DNA from 3 places in the Micromonospora sp. DT4 genome. Region 2 is predicted to be linked to each of the others. Evidence: riboswitches for the same ligand, from Rfam matches in the RefSeq annotation. Region 2 holds a riboswitch; each other region holds the start of a gene.

Region 1 (6,694 bases), on a different contig from region 2:
CATCGTCCCGCCGCACAAGCTGCTCATCGTCGACGAGGCACACGAGCTGGCCGACCGCGTCTCCTCGGCCGCCCAGGCCGAACTGGTGCCGGAGGTGATCGACCGGTCCACCCGGCGGGCCCGCCCGCTGCTGAAACCGGAGACGGCCGACGCGCTCACCGCCGCCGGTGACGCCCTCGCCGTCGGGCTCGCCGAGGCCCCGGCCGGCCGACTCACCGCCGGCCTGCCGACGCCGTTGCGCGAGGCGTGCACCCTGCTCGACTCGGCCACCCGTGCCGCCCTGGACGCCATCGGCGACATCAAGTCCGACGATCCCGACCCGGTCCGCAAGCAGCAGGCCAAGGCCGCGATGGACGACCTCTCCACCACCGCGCAGCGACTCCTCGAAGAGGCCGACCACGACGTGGCCTGGGTGGAGAAGAACGACAGCGGCAACCGCCGGGCACTCGTGGTCGCGCCCCTCTCGGTCGCCGGCACCCTCGCCGCCCACCTGTACGACGAACGCACAGTGGTCGCCACCTCGGCCACCCTGGCGCTCGGCGGCCGGTTCGACACGGTGGCCCGCGCCCTCGGCCTGGACGCGCCGCCGGTCCCGGCCTCGCCGGCCGCCGCCTCGCTGGCCGGCCGCACCGGCGCGGGTCGCCCGGCCGCCGAGACACCGGGCCGCCGGCTGGCCGACGCCGCCACCATCCCGGCGACCGAGGGCCCGGGCTGGCGGTCGCTGGACGTGGGCTCGCCGTTCGACTACGCGCGCCAGGGCATCCTGTACGTCGCCGCGCACCTACCCCGGCCCAGTGTCTCCGGCCTGCCCGACGCGGCCGGGGAGGAACTGCTCGGTCTCGTCGAGGCGCTCGGTGGTCGTACTCTCGGGCTCTTCTCCTCGCGGCGGGCCGCGACGCAGGCGGCGGAGCTGCTGCGCGCGCGGACCGACCTGCCGGTGTTGTTGCAGGGCGAGGAGGCGCTGCCGCTGCTGGTCCGCCGGTTCCGCGAGGAGCGGTCCAGCTGTCTGTTCGGGGTGATGTCGCTCTGGCAGGGAGTGGACGTGCCGGGCGACGCCTGCCAGCTCGTGGTCATCGACCGGCTGCCCTTCCCACGCCCCGACGAACCGCTCGCGGCGGCCCGCGCCGCGGCGGTCGACGCGGGCGGCGGCTCCGGGTTCGCGGCGGTCAGCGTGCCGATCGCCGCGGTACGCCTCGCGCAGGGAGTGGGCCGGCTCATCCGGGCGACCGGCGACAAGGGAGTCGTCGCGGTGCTCGACTCGCGCCTGGAGACCGCCCGGGGCTACGGGCCGTTCCTGCGCCGGTCGCTGCCCCCGTTCTGGTACACGACCCGCCCCGAGGTGGCCCGCGGCGCCCTGCAACGCCTAGCCACCACCTGACGGCGCGCGGGTCAGGGAGCCTGCGAGGCGACGACGACGGCGTCGGGTGGGGTGTCGGGGACCGTGCGGGCGGCCAGTCGGCGTACCGCGGTGTTCAGCACCGCGATCAGCGGCACGGAGACCAGCGCACCGGTGATGCCCGCGAGCACCACGCCCGCCGCGATCCCGATGATCACGGCGAGCGGGTGGATGGCCACCGCCCGGCCCATGATGAGGGGCTGGAGAACGTGCCCCTCCACCTGCTGCACGCCGATCACCGCGCCCAGGATGATCAGCGCGGTGACAGGGCCGCTGTCGACAAGCGCCACCAGTACGGCGACGCCTCCGGAGAGCGCCGCGCCGACGATCGGGATGAACGCGCCGAGGAACACCAGCGCCGCCAGCGGGAAGGCGAATGGCACGTCGAAGATGACCAGGAAGATGCCGATGCCGACCGCGTCGATGAAGGCGACCAGCACTGTCGCGCGGACGTACGCGACGAGGGTCTGCCAGGCGGCCCGGCCGGCGTCGTCGACCTTCCAGCGGGCGGCCACCGGCAGCAGCCGTACGACGAAGCGCCAGATCTTGTTGCCGTCACGCAGGAAGAAGAACGTCGCGAACAGCACCAGCAGCGTGCCGGTCAGCACCTCCGCCAGCGTCGCCGCAGTGCTCAGGGCACCGCTGGTGAACTTCGAGGTGTTGTCGTTGATCCAGCCCTGCGCCTCGTCGATGTAGCGGTCGAGCTGGGTGTCGGACAGGTGCAACGGACCCGTCTTCAGCCAGTTCTGGATCTGCCGGACGCCCTGCGACGACTTCTCGCTCAGCTCCGGTACGCCCTGAATGAACTCGTTGACCACCAGGGTGAGCGTGCCGATGACAGCCGCCAGGCCGCCGACCAGCACCACGGCCGTCGCCAGTGAACGAGGCAACCGGGCCCGCAGCAGCCAACCCACGGCCGGCGCGAGCAACGCCGAGAGCAGCATCGCGATCGCCAACGGGATGATCACGATCCGGACCGTGCCGACGATCCGGAGCAGCGCCCAGGCCACCACACCAATCACGATCAGCCGCCAGCACCAGGCGGCGGCGATCCGTAGGCCGTGCGGCACGTCGGCGTCGTCCCGGCTGGACGTCGAACTGTGCAGGTCCACGCCAGGATCCGCGCCGACGACCGTGGCCTTCGCCGGGGCGGCGGGCCCGGGGACGGCCGGCGAGGCCACTCCCGGCGTCTCCGGCGCGTCGCTCGGGGTCTCCTCGGCGGCGTGTACCGACTTCTGCCCTGACTGGTAGGCGCGGCGCAGCCGCCCACGTACCCGCTCGAAGTGGCTCAAGCGCACCTCCTGGCAGAAGAGCCGTCCGCCCACGGCGACAGGTCGGACAGCATACGTCCGTTACCGACACCGTAGGGCAGTTCCGCCACACAATGCCCGCACAGCCATGGGCGTAACCACCGGCAGCCGGTCACCTGCGACACGGTAGCGTCTGCCCCGTGACCGCCGACCAGGATCTCGACTCCGGCCTGCCCATCCGCCTGCTGCACGATCGCGTGCTGGTGCGGATGGACGGCAGCGAGGGCGAGCGTCGCTCCACCGCTGGCATCGTCATCCCGGCGACCGCCGCGGTCGGCAAGCGCCTCGCGTGGGCGACCGCCGTGGGTGTAGGGCCGAACGTCCGCGCCATCGTCTCCGGCGACCGGGTGCTCTTCGACCCGGACGACCGCTCCGAGGTCGAACTGCACGGCCGCGGGTACGTGCTGCTGCGGGAGCGCGACGTGCACGCCGTGGCCGCCGAACGGGTGGAGAACGACTCCACCGGGCTCTACCTGTAGACCTCCCCCGGCCCGGCCGCCGTTTGTCGGACCGTACGACGGGAAGCCAGCCGGCGACCGTGGCCCTGGGGAGGGACGATGCCGGTATTCGTGAAGAAGCTGCTGACCTGGGGCAGCGTCGCGTTCCTGATCTACTTCATGGCGTTCCGCCCGGACGGCGCCGCACAGTTGTTCAAAGGGATCGGGGCCGCGCTCATGGCGATGGCCCAGGGGCTCGGCGACTTCCTCACCACGCTGATGACCTGACCCGCCGCCCGGCCGCGCTCAGGCGTTACCCGGCGGCCACGGCCCGGCGGGGCGCAGGCCGTGCCAACCGGCCGGCGGGTGGTTGACCGGGGACGCCGGGGCGAGCACCACCGGGATGGGCACCACCGGCTCGTCGGGCGCGGCCACCGATCGCTGCGTACCGTCCGGGAAGCGCAGGTGGTAGCGGCTACCGTCCCAGACGCCGGCCGGGGCCTGCGGGTCACGGCCCACGAAGTACGACCGGTACATGGTGATCGCCTCCAGCAGTTGCCGCTCCTCGACGGCGGTCCGCTCCCGGTCGGCCGGTTTGCGATCCAGACCGCGCAGCGTCCCGTCGCGCAGCAGGGCCAGCCGGGTCGCGGCCAGTTGGTATCCGCGCATCGCACGCGCCCCGGCGTCGCCGCCGACGCGGCGTGCCCAGCTCCGGGCGGCGTGCCGACGACCCAGGCTGCTCAGCGCGGCCACCTCGGGCGGGCTCAACCAGCCGGCGCGCACGTAGTCGGGCAGCGTCCGTTCGGTGAGCCGCCCCTCCCAGGCGCGCAGCCACACGGCCAGCCCGACCACGCCGAAGAACACCGGCACCATCAGGCCCAGGAAGCCGTACAGCATGATCACGGCCTCGCCGGTGGCCTGGGTGAGCGTGGGCAGCAGGTTCCACGTGCCGTGCAGCATCATCGCCAGCAGCAGGCCGGCGATCGGGGCCAGCACCCGGACCCGCCGGTCGGCCGTGCGGGCGGCCACGCCGAGGCCGACACCGGTCATCGAGGTGAAGAGGGGATGGGCGAACCCGAACAGGAGGATCCGCACGATGAAGATGGCGATCACCTGCTGGGTGCCGGTCGCCGGGCCGTACCGGTCGGCGCCGGCCGCGTAGCCGTACCCGCCCAGGTAGAGGATGTTCTCCACCATGGCGAAGCCGACCGCGGAGAGCCCGCAGTAGACCAGGCCGTCGGTGATTCCGGACCACTCCCGACGCCGGAACACGAGCAGCAGGATCGGGCCGAGGGCCTTTGTCAGCTCCTCGATGAACGGCGCCACCAGGACGCCGGTCAGTGCGTCCGGCAGCCCCCAGTCGGCGAACCGTCCGGCGGCGAACTCGTTCACGTTCAGCGAGGCGGCGGTGGAGACGAACGCTCCCCAGGCGAAGCAGAAGATCAGGTATTTCAGCGGTTCCGGTTCGTAGCGGTCGAGCCAGAGGAAGCAGGCGACCAGCACGGGCACCGGCAGGATCGCGGCGACCACCCCGATGAGCAGCGCGTCGAGGCCCAGCGACTGACCGAGGGTGATGACCATGAAGACCGCGCACGCGGCGATGAGCAGCACCGCCCCGGCCAGCACCAGGAACCGCAGCCAGCCGAAGCGGCGCGGCGGCATCCCGGGTGACGCGCCGGCGGGCGGTGCCGCGGGCGGGTACGGCGGCGACGGCAGGGGTGCACCGGGCGGGGTGTCGGCCATGCGGTCAGCGTAGCCATCCGCCGCCGGCTGGTCCGGTCGCATCCACAGCCGCTATGCTGGGGGCAGGTCACGAGCGCCAGCGTCAAGCCCCGGCTTGCTGGCCGGCAACCCTCGTCGAGTTCGCGGTGGGGTGCCCCGGGTGATGACCGGGCCCAGCCCGATCGGCGTGCTGGGCAAGCGCGGACCCCGTCCCGACAGCACATCCGGGGTCCCTGACCCCGGAGGTTCCGGCGTGTCCGTCACTCTCGCACCCTCGCTGCCCAGCCTGCCCGCAGTCGCGTCGCCGCCGTCGGCGGCGCTCGACGTGCTCGGCGTACCCGGCGAGATCAACCTGGACTACGCGGCCACCGCGCCGTGCGCGCGGGCCGCGGCCGACGCGGTCACCGAACTGCTCCCTTGGTACGCCAGCGTGCACCGGGGCGCGGGAGCGCTGTCGCGGCGCTGCACGCTGGCGTACGAGCGGGCCCGGCAGACGGTCGGCGACTTCTTCGGCGCGCGCGCCGACGACCACGTGATCTTCACCCGGAACACCACCGACGCCCTCAACCTGCTGGCCCGGTCGTTGCCCCCCGGCACGACGGTGGTCACCTTCGCCGGTGAGCACCACGCGAACCTGCTGCCCTGGCCGCGCGGCTCGGTACGCCTGCCGGTGCCCTCCGACCCGGCCGGGACGGTACGCGCTCTCGCCGCCGCCCTGACCGAGCTGCGCCGCGACAGCAACCCCGCGCTGCCGGTGCTGGTCGCGGTGACCGGGGCGAGCAACGTGACCGGTGAGCTGTGGCCGGTCGCCGAGCTGGCCCGGGTGGCCCACCGGCACGGCGCCCGGATCGTCCTCGACGCCGCGCAGCTCGCGCCGCACGCCCCGGTCGACCTGCACACGCTCGACGTGGACTACCTGGCCGTCTCCGGCCACAAGCTCTACGCCCCGTTCGGCGCGGGTGTGCTCGTGGGCCGGTCGGACTGGCTGGACGCCGCCCCGCCGTACCTCGCCGGTGGCGGTGCCACCAGCCATGTCGGGCCGGCCACCCACGACGTGACCTGGGCGAACGGCCCGGCCCGGCACGAGGGCGGCACCCCGAATCTGCTGGGCGCGGTGGCGCTGGCGGCGGTGTGCGGGGCGCTTGCCGACGCCGACCGGGTCGCGCTCACCGTCCACGAGCAGGCGTTGCTGGCCCGGCTACGCGCCGGCCTCGCCGCCCTGCCGCACGTCGTGGAGTTGCGGACCTTCGGCCCGGACGCGCCCCGGGTCGGCATCGTCTCGTTCGTGGTGGCCGGTCAGGACTCCGCCACGGTGGCCGCCCGACTCGCCTCCGACCACCGGATCGGCGTACGGGATGGTTTGTTCTGTGCCCACCCGCTGGCCCGGCGGCTGCTCGGCGAGGCTGCCGCGCGTACCGGCCGCAGGGATCTTCCGCCGACCGCGCTGCGCGCCAGCATCGGTCTGGGCAGCACCGCCGCCCAGGTCGACCAGCTGCTCGCGGCACTCGCCGAGCTCACCTGAGCCCTGCGCTCAGCCGACGGGCGGGGCGGTGGGTGGTTTCGGCGCGTCGCCCGGCTCGGCCGGCTCACCGACCGGCCGTTCCTGGTCCCCGAAGGAGGTCCTGATCCACCGGTTCGCCTCCTCCTGCTCGATGCCGGAGGCGACCAGCAGGTCGCTGGCCGTGGTCCGGATCTGGGCGACCACGACGCTGCCGGAGAAGCCGACCCCGGCACCGTACGCCCGGCCGGCCTCGCTGACGGCTCGCAGCGACCGCTCCCGCGCCTTCTGCGGCTCCTCACCCACCGCGAACTCGTGCTTGAGCAGCCGG
Region 2 (6,694 bases):
GGCTGACCGGCCGCCGTACGTAGCCGGCTCACACCGTCGCTGAGCTGCCGCTCCGCGTCGCCGGCCAGGTCGAGCGCGTCGTCTCCGCGACGCCGCGCGTGCCGGATCGCCGGGTGGGCGCAGCCGGCGCTGGTCCGCTCCAACAGGACGGTCGCGGCGGCCACCGCCAGGTACGTCTCGCGCACCTCGCCGGCCACCTGGTCGATTTCCCAGGCGGCGCTCGCCTCGGTCACGGTCATCGTTGAGCCTCCTCGTGCGGTCGTCGGGGTGCCGGGGCAGCGCGACAACCAGCCCGGATGGGGGACATCCGAGCCGTCCTGCGCGCTGCCCCGGCAGTCCGGGCGTACACCCGGAGGGACGAAGCTCCTGCTGCCGAGCGAGGAGGTTCGCAGCTCCGACAGTAGGTGTCTAAGTTATCTACGTCAACATCGAAGTTGTAGGTAACTAAGTTGGCGTGTTGCAATGGTTGGGCCGAGCGAGGAGTGCTACCTGATGCCCAACCGCATTGCCGACTACATCCGTGTCGTGAACACCATCACCACGCAGATCGACGAGGGTGAGCTGGCCCCTGGGGACAAGCTGCCCACCTATGCGCAACTGGCCGAGCAGTACAAGATCAGTGTCACGACGGCCCAGCAGGCGCTGCGGATTCTCCGCGAGCGCGGCTTGGTGGAGGGGCACCAGGGCAAGGGCACCTACGTCGCCGAGAAGCCCGAGAGCGTATAGATCAGATCGAGCGTAGATAGCCCCGAAGGCTGTCCATCGACAGGTGCAGCAGTGTGCGCGCTTCCTGCACCGATCGGCGAGCACCAGTCGGTTGGCCTCCGATCCGTTGCAGGACTGCCGGACTCGCGCCTGCGAGTACCGTCATCAGCGATGCCGGGCTGGAGCGGATGCTCGGCGAGAGCGGCGTTGGCGACAAGCAGGACATCGACCAAGCCCGGCGGGCTTCCGAGGGCCTGGGGCTGTTCATCCGCACCTTGACCGGGCTCGACAGGGCGGCGGCTCAAGAGGCGTTCAGCGAATTCCTGATCGACCGCACACTCAACGGCGCCCAGCTCGACTTCATCAACCTGATCATCAACGACCTGACGATGAACGGTGTCATGGAACCGGGGCGCCTCTACGAGTCCCCGTTCAACGGCGTCGCCCCGCGCGGTCCCGAGGTGCTGTTCTCCAACGATGATGCCGACCGCATGGTCTCGATCCTCCGGTCGATCAAGTACAAGCCATCTCGGCGAGCGAGGTGGCGTAGCGACCGAGTCGCCGCACTGGTGGCAGCCGCTTGCCCCACATTCGGGGCAGCTCGACAGGGTGTACGGGTACTACGCCAGCCGGTACGTTGAGGGTTCGGGAGCGCTCCCAATGCGCGAAGGCCACCGCTGCGGGCGGATCAAATCAGGGCAAATGCGGCCCAGGTGATCGCGCTCCGAGTGCTCCCGCCGGGGATTTTCCCACCATCAAGGATGTTATTAACATCGATGCCTTGAGGCCCCATCATGGGAGAGATCTGTCCCCTTCGATGGAGGTCTCCATGAACGTCTCTCGGCTCGGCGGGCCGACCCTCTCCCTGTTCCGCATCGTGATCGGCCTGCTGTTCACGCTGCACGGCCTCTCCTCGGCCTTCGGGTTGTTCGGCGGCAACCCGATGACTGGCAAGGCGGTACCGCTCGGCACCTGGCCGGGCTGGTGGGCCGCCCTGATCCAGCTCATCTGCGGCGCGCTGGTGCTGGTCGGGCTCTTCACCCGACCCGCCGCGCTCCTCGCGTCCGGCTCGATGGCGTACGCCTACTTCGTCGTGCACCAGCCGGACGACCTGCTGCCGCTACGTAACGGCGGTGAACTGGCAGCCCTCTTCTGCTGGTCGTTCCTGCTGGTCGCGACGCTCGGCTCGGGCCCGTGGGCGCTCGACGCGCTGCTGTTCCGGCGTCGCGCCGACGCGCCGGCGCCGTCGATGGCCGAGCCCAGCCCGGTAAACGCCTGACCGCACCCGTAACGCGCGTCGCCGGAGCTTCGGTGAATCGGCTTCGGCGACGCGCTTGTCACAGTCGCGCAAAGTGGAGCCGAGAAGTTCGCGGGCCGATGGGCTGCCGTCCGTTACCCGTTCAACTAGCCAGCAAAGCCGGTGCTGGGAAGCCCGCCGGGCGTTGGCGCATGACCTCCGCGATCGTGGTTTCGCCGGAAAGTCCGAGGTCGCCCAGTGGTCGGGCCTCAACGTCAAGATCCTCGGCGTTGGTGAGATGAAACGACCACAGGAGCTCGTCAGCTACGTTGCACACCACTACCGCTGCATCGCCGGACGGATGAAATTGCATGGAAAGATCATGAAGGGTGTCTGAGGGAACCGCGGCGATGAAGAGGATCGATGACGTTTTCAGGCATTTTTCAGCACCTCCCTGGCTTCCTCGGGGGTGAGCCCGACCTGTTGTACCAGTATGACGCCGACCGTGCGCGGTGAGACGGTGGATTTGTCATGGAAGGCAAACGTGATCGGCGGGCGGCCATGGCTAACTGAGCGCATCTCACGGGCATCACACCACCCCGTTTTGGCGACACTGCCCTGTCTTGTCTATGCGAGTGGGCGGGGAGTGAGGACCGCGTCCGGAGGCCGGGGTAGAGCGTGTCCACCTCGTCGCGGCGCAGTCGGACCAGGCGGCTCGTGCCGGCGGCCCGGGTGCGGGTCAGGCCGGCCTCGCGCAGCACCTTGAGGTGGTGACTTCGGGTCACCTTCGAGACGCCGAAGTCGAAGCTGCCGCACGCGGCCTCGCCGCCGTCGTCCTGGTCGCCATCCTGCTGCTCCGTGAGGGATCGGCCGCCGTCGGATGGCAGCACGCGCCGGCCGCTGCCGACCTCGTGGCGGTCGCTCCGCAACTGGCGTACGCCGTGCTCGTCGCCGCCCCGGCCGACGGCGGTCACCGATCCCGTCGCGGTGGTCTACCCGGTGACGGTGGCCTCCCGCTGACCCACTTGCTGGGATGCCCGGTGGAGGCGCCGGGCAACGTTGCCTAGACTCGACGGCACAACTGCATACCTCATCCAGAGGGGCTGAGGGATACGGCCCGACGACGCCCCGGCAACCACCCCGCGCGCTCACTGCTGAGCGACCGGCGGGGCAGGTGCCAATTCCGTCCCCGCCGCACCGTGCGATGCGGGGAAAGATGAGAGGACTCTCGCCATGACGTCGACGCTCGCCGCCTCCGGCATCGACACCTCCGCCAGCCCCGCCCGCGCCCTCGTCTGCCGCGCCTGTTCGGCCCGCTACCCGCTCGCCGCCCAGCACGCCTGTTACGAGTGTTTCGGTCCGCTGGAGGTCGACTACGACACCGCGGCCCTGGCCGCGGTCACCCGCCAGCAGATCGAGGCCGGCCCGAACAACATCTGGCGGTACGCCGCGCTGCTGCCTGCCGGGCAGGACCCGGCCACCCGTGTCACCCTCGATCCGGGGCTGACCCCGCTGGTGGCGGCGCCGCACCTCGCCGCCGAGCTGGGCATCACCGCGCCGCTCTGGGTCAAGGACGACAGCGCCAACCCGACCCACTCGTTCAAGGACCGGGTCGTCTCGGTGGCGCTGACCGCCGCGAAGGCGCTGGGGTTCACCCGGTTCGCCTGCGCCTCCACCGGCAACCTGGCCAACTCGGTGGCCGCGCATGCGGCCCGCGCCGGCGTGCCCTCGATCGTCTTCATCCCCTGCGACCTGGAGCAGGGAAAAATCATCACCACCGCGGTGTACGGCGGCGAACTGGTCGCCATCGACGGCTCGTACGACGACGTCAACCGGCTCTGCGGTGAGCTGGTGGAGACCGACGAGTTCGAGGACACGGCGTTCGTCAACGTGAACGTCCGGCCGTACTACGCGGAGGGCTCCAAGACCCTCGGCTACGAGGTGGCCGAGCAGCTCGGTTGGCGGATTCCGGCCCAGGTGGTCATCCCGATGGCCAGCGGCGAACTGCTCACCAAGATTGACAAGGCGTTCTCCGAGCTGGTCGAGATCGGCCTGGTGGAGGCCCCGGCGGGCGGCTGGAAGGTCTTCGGGGCGCAGTCGGCCGGCTGCAACCCGATCGCGGCGGCCCTGCACGCCGACACCGATACGATCACCCCGGTCAAGCCCACCGGCATCGCCAAGTCGCTCAACATCGGCGACCCGGCCGCCGGCCTCTACGCCCTGGAGGCGGTGCGCCGCACCGGCGGTTGGATGGAGTACGCCGAGGACGACGAGATCCGCGCCGGCATCCGCGACCTGGCCCGTACCACCGGCGTCTTCGCCGAGACGGCGGGCGGCGTGACCGCGGCGGTGCTGCGCAAGCTGGTCGAGTCCGGTCGGCTCGACCCGACGGCGGAGACGGTCATCTTCAACACCGGCGAGGGTCTGAAGACCATTGACGCGGTGGCCGCCCAGGTCGGCCCGACCCACCAGATCAAGCCGTCCCTGCGTGCCGCCCGCGACGCGGGGCTCCTGGGCTGAATCCGCCCGGTGACTGGGTTTTCGCTGTGAGTGTGGAAAACCCGCCGCTCAGGACTTGACGGCAGGAACCGGACGGCGCAAGATGCTCCGTGCGGGAGGGCATTTCGCCGAAGACTTTTGAAGTTCTTGCGACCCAACGCCGGAGGCGTTGTGCGAATGTCCCTCCCGACCACGTCCGACAGGGCCAGCGAATAATCGCTGGCCCTGTCGCTTTTGCTCCTGCCAGGCTCACCCGCATGAGCATCACGATCGCGCCGTTCGACGGCACCGACCGGGCCGCGGTCGACGAGGCGTACCGGATCGGCGCGGCGGCCACCGAGGCCGACCTGCCCGACCTCCCGCCGTCCTGCCGGCAACGCTTCGACGCCCAATTCCACCCCCCGATGCCCGGCACCCGCTCCCTCTGACGGGTCTGCGCCCCTACTGTTCGCGGAGCTCCGTCATGCATGATGGCGGCATGACGGAGACCCCGCATCCCCTGTACGACAGGCACGCCGACACCCTCAACCGTGCGCTGGCCGCGATCACGGAGCGGGGCTACTGGTCCGCCTATCCCGAGTCCCCCAGCCCCCGCGTGTACGGCGAGACCGCCGCCGCCGACGGCAAGGCCGCCTTCGAGGCGTACCTCGGTGGTGATTTTCCGCTCGACCAGCCGGGCACCGGCGGGCGGATCGCCACCGAGACGAGCCCGTTCGGGGTCGACCTGGCGGTGCGTTACCCGCACGCCGGCACCGACGAGCTGGTCGCCGCCGCCTCCGCCGCGCTGCCGGCCTGGCGCGACGCCGGTCCGCAGGCCCGGGTGGGCGTCTGTCTGGAGATCCTCGACCGGCTGCACAAGCACATCTTCGAGCTGGCCAACGCGGTGCAGTTCACCAGCGGGCAGGCGTTCGTGATGGCCTTCCAGGCCGGCGGCGCGCACGCGCTGGACCGGGCGCTGGAGGCGCTGGCGTACGCGTACGCCGAGATGACCCGGCACCCGGGCACCGCCGGCTGGGAGAAGGCCGCCGGCAAGGGCGACCCGCTGCGGATGACCAAGACGTTCCACGTGGTGCCGCGTGGCGTGGCGCTGGTGATCGGGTGCAACACGTTCCCGACCTGGAACTCGTACCCCGGGCTGTTCGCCTCGCTGGTCACCGGCAACCCGGTGATCGTGAAGCCGCACCCGCGCGCGGTGCTGCCGCTGGCGATCACCGTGAAGTACGCGCGGGAGGTGCTGGCCGAGGCCGGCTTCGACCCGAACCTGGTCCTGCTGGCCGCCGAGGCGCCCGGCGAGAAGCTCGCCAGCGACCTGGCCCTGCACCGGGCCGTCAAGATCGTCGACTTCACCGGCTCCACCGAGTACGGCGACTGGTTGGAGACTCACGCCCGGCAGGCATCGGTCTACACCGAGAAGGCCGGCCTGAACACGGTGGTCATCGACTCGACCGACGACTTCGCCGGCATGTGCCGCAACCTCGGTTTCACGCTGACCCTCTACAGCGGTCAGATGTGCACCACCTCGCAGAACATCCTCATCCCGGCCGGGGGCATCGAGACCGATCAGGGGCACAAGAGCTTCGACGAGGTGGCCGGCGGGATCGCCGCGGCGGTCGGCAAGCTCACCGCCGACCCGGCCCGGGGCGTCGAGCTGACCGGCGCGATCGTCAACGAGGGGGTGCTGGAGCGACTGGCCGAGGTGACCAAGGTCGGCTCGCCCGTGCTGGAGTCGCGGACGGTGGCCCACCCGTCGTACGCCGACGCGGTGGTGCGTACCCCGACGATCGTGAAGCTGACCGCCGGCGACGCGGACACGTACGGCCGGGAGTGGTTCGGGCCGATCTCGTTCGCCATCGCGACCGACTCCACCGCGCACAGCCTGGAGCTGCTGCGCAAGACCGTCGGCGAGAAGGGCGCGCTGACCGCCGGGGTCTACTCGACCGACGAGGCGGTGCTGGACGCCACCGAGGCGGTCGCCGTCGAGGTCGGGGTACACCTGTCCTGCAACCTCACCGGCGGTGTCTTTGTGAACCAGTCGGCGGCCTTCTCCGACTTCCACGGCAGCGGCGCCAACGCGGCGGCCAACTCGACCCTGACGGACGGAGCGTACGTGGCGAACCGCTTTCGCATCGTGCAGTCCCGCCGCCCTGTCTGACTGGTTGTGGTTAGGGGTTTCCGGGGCAGCCCGCCCCGCTCCGGGCGGTCAGGCTTGATCCCCGCGCGGGGCGGGCTGCCCCGGAAACCCTCACGTGGACG
Region 3 (6,694 bases), on a different contig from region 2:
CGCAACCGCCGGTCGATCGCGTTGACGACGTGCGTCAGCGGGACGGTCAACGCCAGGTAGAACAGACCTGCCAGCAGCAGTGCGGACTCGTTGCCGGTGGTGGCCGCGTAGTCCTGCCCGATGCGGAACAGCTCCCGCTGGCTGGCCACCAGACCGAGGAAGTACACCAGGCTGGAGTCCTTGATCAGCGCGATGAGCTGGTTGACCCAGGCGGGCAGCACCCGCCGGATGCCCTGCGGGATGATCACCAGCCGCATCGCGTCCGCCCAGGAGAAGCCGAGAGCCCGCGCGCCCTCCAATTGCGCTGCCTCCACCGACTGGATGCCGGAGCGGAAGATCTCCCCGATGTACGCGGCGGCGATCAGCGACAGCGCGAGGATGCCCAGCGGGTACGGGTCCGGTCCCCAGACCTGCATGCCCAGCGGTGCCAGCCCGACGCCGATCAGCAGGATCGTCGCCGCGGCCGGCAGCCCCCGGAACACGTCGGTGTAGACGCGCGCCGGCCAGCGCAGCCACCGACTACGGGAGCTGCCGGCCACGGCCAGCAGGAGACCCAGCACCGTGCCGAGCAGGGCGGCGGAGACAGCCAGGATCAGCGTGTTGGGCAGCCCGACGGTCAGCATCTCGGGCAGCGCCTCGCGCATCGCGTCGACGTCGAAGAACGTCTCCCACAGGGTGCTCAACGGATCCATCGTTCGCCTCTCCTACCGTCCCGCTCGCTCGTCACCGCAGACCGCTCAGGCCGCTCAGGACGCCGTCGACGCGGACGCCGAAGCCGACGGCGGCGCCGACCCGGCCGGGGTTGCCGCCTTGCCGCTACCCGGGGTGAAGTCGGCCGGGACCGGCCGGCCCGGGTAGTACTGGGCCTGCAACCGGCTCCACGTGCCGTCGGCGATCACCTCGTCGAGGCCCTTGTTCAGCGCCTCGCGCAGCTTGTCGCCGCCCTTGGCGACGGCGTACGCGGTCGGCGCCGGGCTGAGCTGCTTGGCCGCCACGGTGATCTTGCCGTTGCTGTCGGCGGCCGACTTCTCGCCGATCTCGGCCGGTGCGATCCAGGCATCGGCGGTGCCCGCCTTGAGCTGGTTGACCGCGCCGTTGTAGTCCGGTACGCGTACCGGGTCGAGCTGCTTGCCGGTGGCGTAGTCGTCCTGGACGGTGCCCTGCACCACCACGACCCGCTTGCCGGCGAGCTGGTCGAACCCGGTGATCGGCGAGCCGGCCGGCACGTCCAGGCCGAAGTAGCCGAAGTCGTACCCGTTGCCGAAGTCGACGGTCTTCTTGCGCGCCTCGGTGATGGTGATCGAGGAGCTGCCGACGTCGAACTTGTGGTTGTTGACCTGGGACAGCAGCGCGGAGAAGTCGGTACCGACGAACTCGACCCGCAGGCCGAGCTTGCCGGCCACGGCGGTCAGCAGGTCGTTGTCGAAGCCGGTGAACTTGCCGTCCTTGAGGTACACGTTGGGCGGGGCGTCGGTCAGCGTGCCTGCCCGCAGCACACCCGGCTGCGCCAGACCGTACGGGTTGCTGGCGCTGCCCGCCGAGTCGCCGCCGTCGCCGCAAGCGCTCAAGGCGCCAGCAACCAGGATGCTGGCCGCCCCAGCGGCAACAACGCGGCCGAAACCAGAGAAAAATCGCACAGGTGTCTCCAAAAAGGATGCGTCGACCCCGTCGATCATGGAGTTGTTGTCCCGACACGCCGGTCGGACGGGCAACAACTTCATGATCGACGCGAGGGCTCGCGTGGGTGGGTGGGTGCCCGGGAAGGAGGGCGGGTGGGGCGGGGAGGGTTAGCGCGTCAGGCGGCGGTACACGCCGCGCTGCGCATTCGCATCAGGTCCACGTGCCGACGCCGGGTCAGGGTCGGCATGCGCCGGCCGGCCGGTGGCGTGGGGCTGAGGATGTGCATGCGGTCTCCCGGGTCTTGGTGCTGACCTGGGTGCCAGGCCACGCTTGCGCCGGCGTCCTGCCGGTGCCTGGTCTTCACCCGGGGCACCCCACCGCGGAGGAGGGTTGCCGGCCAGCGAGCCGGGGCTTTGCGCTGGCGCTCATGACCTGCGCCGAGGCTAGCAGCAACCACCGGTCGGTCGTCCAGCCGATATGACCACGCTCACCAGCCCTGGCCTGCGCTCGAGGAGCAGGTCAACCGGCGTGCACGTGGGGCCGGCGCGTCTGGTCCGGCTCCTGGCGGCGCAGGATCTCCCGGGTGACCGAGGCGATCTCGCCCTGCCCGAACGCCAGGTAGCGCAGCACGTTGTGGGCCGGGCTGCCCTCGGTCCACTCGAAGTAGATGTGGGGGCGTCGGGCGCTGCGGTCGCGGATCTCCAGCAGCAGCGCGGCCAGTGCGTTGGGCACCGAGGAGCTGGCCAGGCTGAGCACCGGGAAACGGTCGTGCGCCACGCTGCCGCGCACCAGCAACCCCGTCTCGAAGTCCGACGGGTCGGTGACCTGGACCTCGACGAAGATCACATCGCTGTCGTCGGGGAAGTCGTTGTCCGCCATGGTCTGGGCCAGCTTGCCGCGGTACTCCGGCAGGTCGCGGCGCTCCGGCTCGTGCGCGATCAGGCGAATGCGGCGTCCGGCGCGCTCGTCGATCATCGCGGTCGCCATCTCGTCGAGCTGGACGTGGTCGACCCGCAGCTCGAACGCCCGCAGCACCCGCGACAGCGCCGACACCAGGATCATCGCGCCGATGAAACAGGAAGCGATCTTCACACCGTCCGGGCGCTGCGTCACGTTCGCCACGGTGGTGTACACGAACACCACCGCGATGGCCCCGAACGCGACCGCGCGGCCGCGCTGACGCCGCCGCCGCGCCGCGAGGGTCACCGCCGTCGCCGCCGAGGTGATCAACACCAGAACCCCGGTGGCGTACGCGCCGCCCTGCGCGTCGACGCTGGCGGAGAAGACGACCGTGATCAGGAACGCCACCCCGGTGAACACCAGCACCAACGGCCGGACCGCGCGGGCCCATGCCGGCGCCATGCCGTAGCGGGGCAGATACCGGGGTACGAGGTTGAGCAGCCCGGCCATCGCGGACGCCCCCGCGAACCAGAGGATCCCGATGGTGGAGAGGTCGTAGACCGTGCCGAACACCCCTCCGAGGTGCTGGTGGGCCAGGTAGGCCAGCGCCCTGCCGTTGGCGGCCCCGCCCGGCTGGAACGCCTCGGGGGGGATCAGCACCGTGGTGGTGACGCTGCTGGTGATCAGGAAGACGCTCATCGTCGCGGCGGCGGTGGTGAGCAGCCGCCGCGCGCCCCGGATGCGGCCCAGCGGCCGATCCTCCGAGTCCTGGCGGTCCCCCCGGATGTGCGGCATCACCGCCACCCCGGTCTCGAAACCGGACAGGCCCAGCGCCAGCTTCGGGAACACCAGCAGGGACAGTCCGACCACCAGTAGGGGGTCGCCGTGCCCGGTGCGCAGCGCGGTGCTCCAGTCGCCGACCGCGCTCGGGTCTCTCACCACCCGCCACAGCGCGTCGGCGATCACCACCGCATTCAGCGACAGGTAGACCGCCACCAGGACGACGGCGATCCCGATCGCCTCGCCGAAACCCTTGAGGAACACCGCGCCGAGCAGGGCCACGAGCAGCAGCGTGAGCACCACCTCGTGCCCCTTGAGCCCGCTGGGCCAGAACGGGTTCTCGTCGATGTGGGCGGTCGCGTCGGCTGCGGACAGGGTGATGGTGATGATGAAGTCGGTGGCCGCGAAGCCGAGCAGCACCAGCACGAACAGCTTGCCCGGCCAGTAGCTGAGCAGGCGTACGAGCATGGCGATCGAGCCCTCGCCGTGCGGGCTCTCCACCGCCACCCGCCGGTAGACCGGCAGCGCGCCCAGCAACGTGACCAGCACCAGCACGAGGGTCGCCACCGGCGAGAGCGCCCCGGCGGCCAGCGCCGCGATGCCCGGCTGGTAGCCCAGCGTCGAGAAGTAGTCGACGCCGGTCAGGCACATCACCTTCCACCACGGGTGGTGCCGCTGCTCCGGTGGGCGGCCGCCGGGGCCCTGCGGCACGGGCCGCTGCGACTCGTCGGCGAGCAGCCAGCGCCGTACCCGGTCGGTCCGCCGGCCGGCACGTCTGTCCACCTCCACCGGCGTCACCCCCGTCCCGCCCATGGTCACCGCGAGTATCCGCCGTCCGGCCGCCGTCCGTCCGGCGGTGCGCGGAACCCGCCCGCCGCGAGTACCGGACCCGGCGGCGCGTCGAGGGTTTCGCGCTGGGAGCACGGGGGAAGCAGCGCCCCCGCCCCGAACGCCGGGCCGGGCAGCGCCGGGAGGGGAGCGGGCTCGTGGTTGGTGGCCGCCGCTTCCGCCGGGGCGACGGCTTCGGCCGCCAGCTCGACGAGCACGAGACACGGGTCGGGGCCGTCACGCCGCCGCAGCCGGGGAGCCCGTCCGCCGGAGGCCTGGTGGACAGCGCCGTCTACGTCCGGGGACACCGGTACGCCTCGCCGGCCGGCCTCGCCGAGACGTACTCCTGTCTACAGGCGCAGGACGACGCGATGGCCTGGATCGGCCTGTACCGGCCGGACATCGACCAGATCTCCTCGTTGGCGCGCGAGTTCCGCCTGCACGACCTGGCTGTGGAGGACGCGATCAACGCCCACCAGCGGCCCAAGCTGGAACGGTACGGACACACCCTCTTCGTGGTGCTGCGCGCCGCCCGCTACGACGACCTGCGGGAGGAGGTGGAGTTCTCCGAGCTGCACCTGTTCATCGGGCCCGGCTTCGTGGTCACGGTCCGGCACGGGGAGGCCCCCGACCTGGCGGCGGTACGGCGCCGCATGGAAGCCGACGCCCCGATGCTCGCCCGGGGCCCCGAGGCGGTGCTGTACGCGATCCTGGATCAGGTCGTCGACGGGTACGCGCCGGTGGTCGCCGGGTTGGAGAACGACATCGACGAGATCGAGACCCAGGTCTTCGGGGGTGACCCGAACGCGAGCCGGCGCATCTACGGTCTCAGCCGGGAAGTCATCGAGTTCCAGCGGGCCGCCCGCCCGCTGCTCGGCATGCTCGACGCGTTGGCGGCCGGCGCCGGCAGCTACGGCAACGACGAGGAGCTGTGCCGCTATCTGCGTGACGTCACCGACCACCTCACCCAGGTGGTGGAGCGGGTGGACGGGTTCCGGCACCTGCTGCAGAACATCCTCACCGTCAACGCCACCCTGGTCTCGCAGCAGCAGAACGAGGAGATGCGCAGCCTCACGGCGGCCAGCTATGCGCAGAACGAGGAGCTGAAGAAGGTCTCCTCATGGGCCGCGATCCTGTTCGCCCCCACCCTGATCGGCACGGTGTACGGCATGAACTTCGTGCACATGCCCGAACTGAACTGGCGCTTCGGCTACCTGTTCGCGCTGCTGCTCATGGTGCTGGTGTGCGGAACCCTCTACCTGGTCTTCAAACGCCGCGGCTGGCTCTGAACGACGCTCACGCGACGCCGGGGCTCACTCGATGCTCACGCGACGCCGCGGCTCACTCGATGCCGCGCAGGATGTGCCGCTCGTCCTCGACGTCGTCGTCGCCGGCGCTGATGCGTCCGAGCAGCACGGCGGCGGCCCAGATGGTCAGCGGGGTGGCGGTGCCGGTCATGCCGCCGCCGGTACGGTCGTGCGTGGTCTGGCTCCGCTCGTTACGCGGTGGCCTGCGCTGAGCCTGCATGGGCCCTGCCTCTCCTCGTCGAAGCCGCCGCGGGCGGCGCGGTGTGCGCCCGCGGCCCCGGCCGGGCGGCCCGCTCGCGGGTCACCACCGGTACGGCATCCATGTCGAACCATCCCACGTCAGGCCGCGTTCGCACCCCCTGTTTTCGGTTTCCCGACTGGCGCCCGCCAAACCGGACAATTAGCACCATGCGTATCATCGCGTCGCCACCACCATGCCGGATATCCGACGAATCAGCTTGACGACGATCGATGCTCTTCACCTCCTGCGCCACCTTTGGCACTCTGCAATCGCCAAGTAACGCAACGGATGAGGCGGTCTGAGGACGATGGCAAAGCGTTGGTTGATCACGGGGTGTTCCAGTGGACTCGGTCATGCTCTCGCGGCCCGACTCGGGGCCGAGGGCGAGCAGGTGGTGGCGACGGCCCGGCGGCCGGAAACCCTGGACGGGTTGGTTGCTCGGTATCCGGACAACGTTGTGGCCGTCGCCCTGGACGTACGGGATCCGGAGCAGTGCACGGCAGCCGTTGAGCGGGCAGTGGACGCCTTCGGCGGCATCGACGTCCTGGTCAACAACGCGGCCTACGGACAGTTCGGCACCTTCGAGGAGCTGTCCGACGCGGAGATCGCTGCGCAGTTCGACACCAATGTGTTCGGGCCGTGGCGGCTCACCCGCGCGGTGCTGCCGGTGTGGCGAGGGCAGCGCAGCGGGCATGCCGTCTTCGTCAGCTCGGTCTCCGGCACGGTGCCCTTCCCGGGGCTCGCCGCGTACACGGCGAGCAAGTTCGCATTGGAGGGGGCGGCCGAGTCGCTGGCCGCCGAGGCCGGACACCTCGGGGTGAAGGTGACCATCCTGCAACCGGGCGGCTTCGCCACCGGTTACAGCGCCAACTTGATGATGTCGGAGAACCGTATCTCGGACTACCTGCCGGTCAGCGAGGGCATGCTCGGCGCGCTACAGGGCATGAATACCAAGGCAGAGATCAACTCCCCTGAGCTCTTCGCTGATGTGGTCTGGCGGCTCGGGCAGATGGACCCG

What was found. Region 2 has a riboswitch for S-adenosylmethionine ahead of thrC (threonine synthase). Riboswitches for the same ligand answer to the same signal wherever they lie in the genome.
Region 1: another riboswitch for S-adenosylmethionine. It lies ahead of ACLQ24_RS16260 (aminotransferase class V-fold PLP-dependent enzyme); the one in region 2 lies ahead of thrC (threonine synthase).
Region 3: another riboswitch for S-adenosylmethionine. It lies ahead of ACLQ24_RS26630 (ABC transporter substrate-binding protein); the one in region 2 lies ahead of thrC (threonine synthase).

What each region holds. Positions count from the first base shown of each region.
Region 1 is NZ_JBNCKT010000051.1:2,036-8,729, reverse strand. It holds gene ACLQ24_RS16285 (ATP-dependent DNA helicase) at 1-1,378, shown strand, start outside; gene ACLQ24_RS16280 (AI-2E family transporter) at 1,390-2,688, opposite strand; gene ACLQ24_RS16275 (GroES family chaperonin) at 2,847-3,185, shown strand; gene ACLQ24_RS16270 (hypothetical protein) at 3,264-3,431, shown strand; gene ACLQ24_RS16265 (PrsW family intramembrane metalloprotease) at 3,450-4,928, opposite strand; SAM riboswitch class IV at 4,952-5,072, shown strand; gene ACLQ24_RS16260 (aminotransferase class V-fold PLP-dependent enzyme) at 5,119-6,387, shown strand; gene ACLQ24_RS16255 (FUSC family protein) at 6,397-6,694, opposite strand, start outside.
Region 2 is NZ_JBNCKT010000015.1:9,887-16,580, reverse strand. It holds gene ACLQ24_RS07455 (hypothetical protein) at 1-239, opposite strand, end outside; gene ACLQ24_RS07450 (GntR family transcriptional regulator) at 493-726, shown strand; gene ACLQ24_RS07445 (type I restriction-modification enzyme R subunit C-terminal domain-containing protein) at 894-1,346, shown strand; gene ACLQ24_RS07440 (DoxX family protein) at 1,535-1,984, shown strand; gene ACLQ24_RS07435 (hypothetical protein) at 2,058-2,339, shown strand; gene ACLQ24_RS07430 (hypothetical protein) at 2,713-3,009, shown strand; SAM riboswitch class I at 3,030-3,165, shown strand; gene thrC (threonine synthase) at 3,176-4,462, shown strand; gene ACLQ24_RS07420 (hypothetical protein) at 4,699-4,869, shown strand; gene paaN (phenylacetic acid degradation protein PaaN) at 4,920-6,593, shown strand.
Region 3 is NZ_JBNCKT010000151.1:902-7,595, forward strand. It holds gene ACLQ24_RS26625 (amino acid ABC transporter permease) at 1-692, opposite strand, end outside; gene ACLQ24_RS26630 (ABC transporter substrate-binding protein) at 747-1,568, opposite strand; SAM riboswitch class IV at 1,942-2,053, opposite strand; gene ACLQ24_RS26635 (amino acid transporter) at 2,140-4,089, opposite strand; gene corA (magnesium/cobalt transporter CorA) at 4,287-5,417, shown strand; gene ACLQ24_RS26645 (hypothetical protein) at 5,470-5,655, opposite strand; gene ACLQ24_RS26650 (SDR family oxidoreductase) at 5,984-6,694, shown strand, end outside.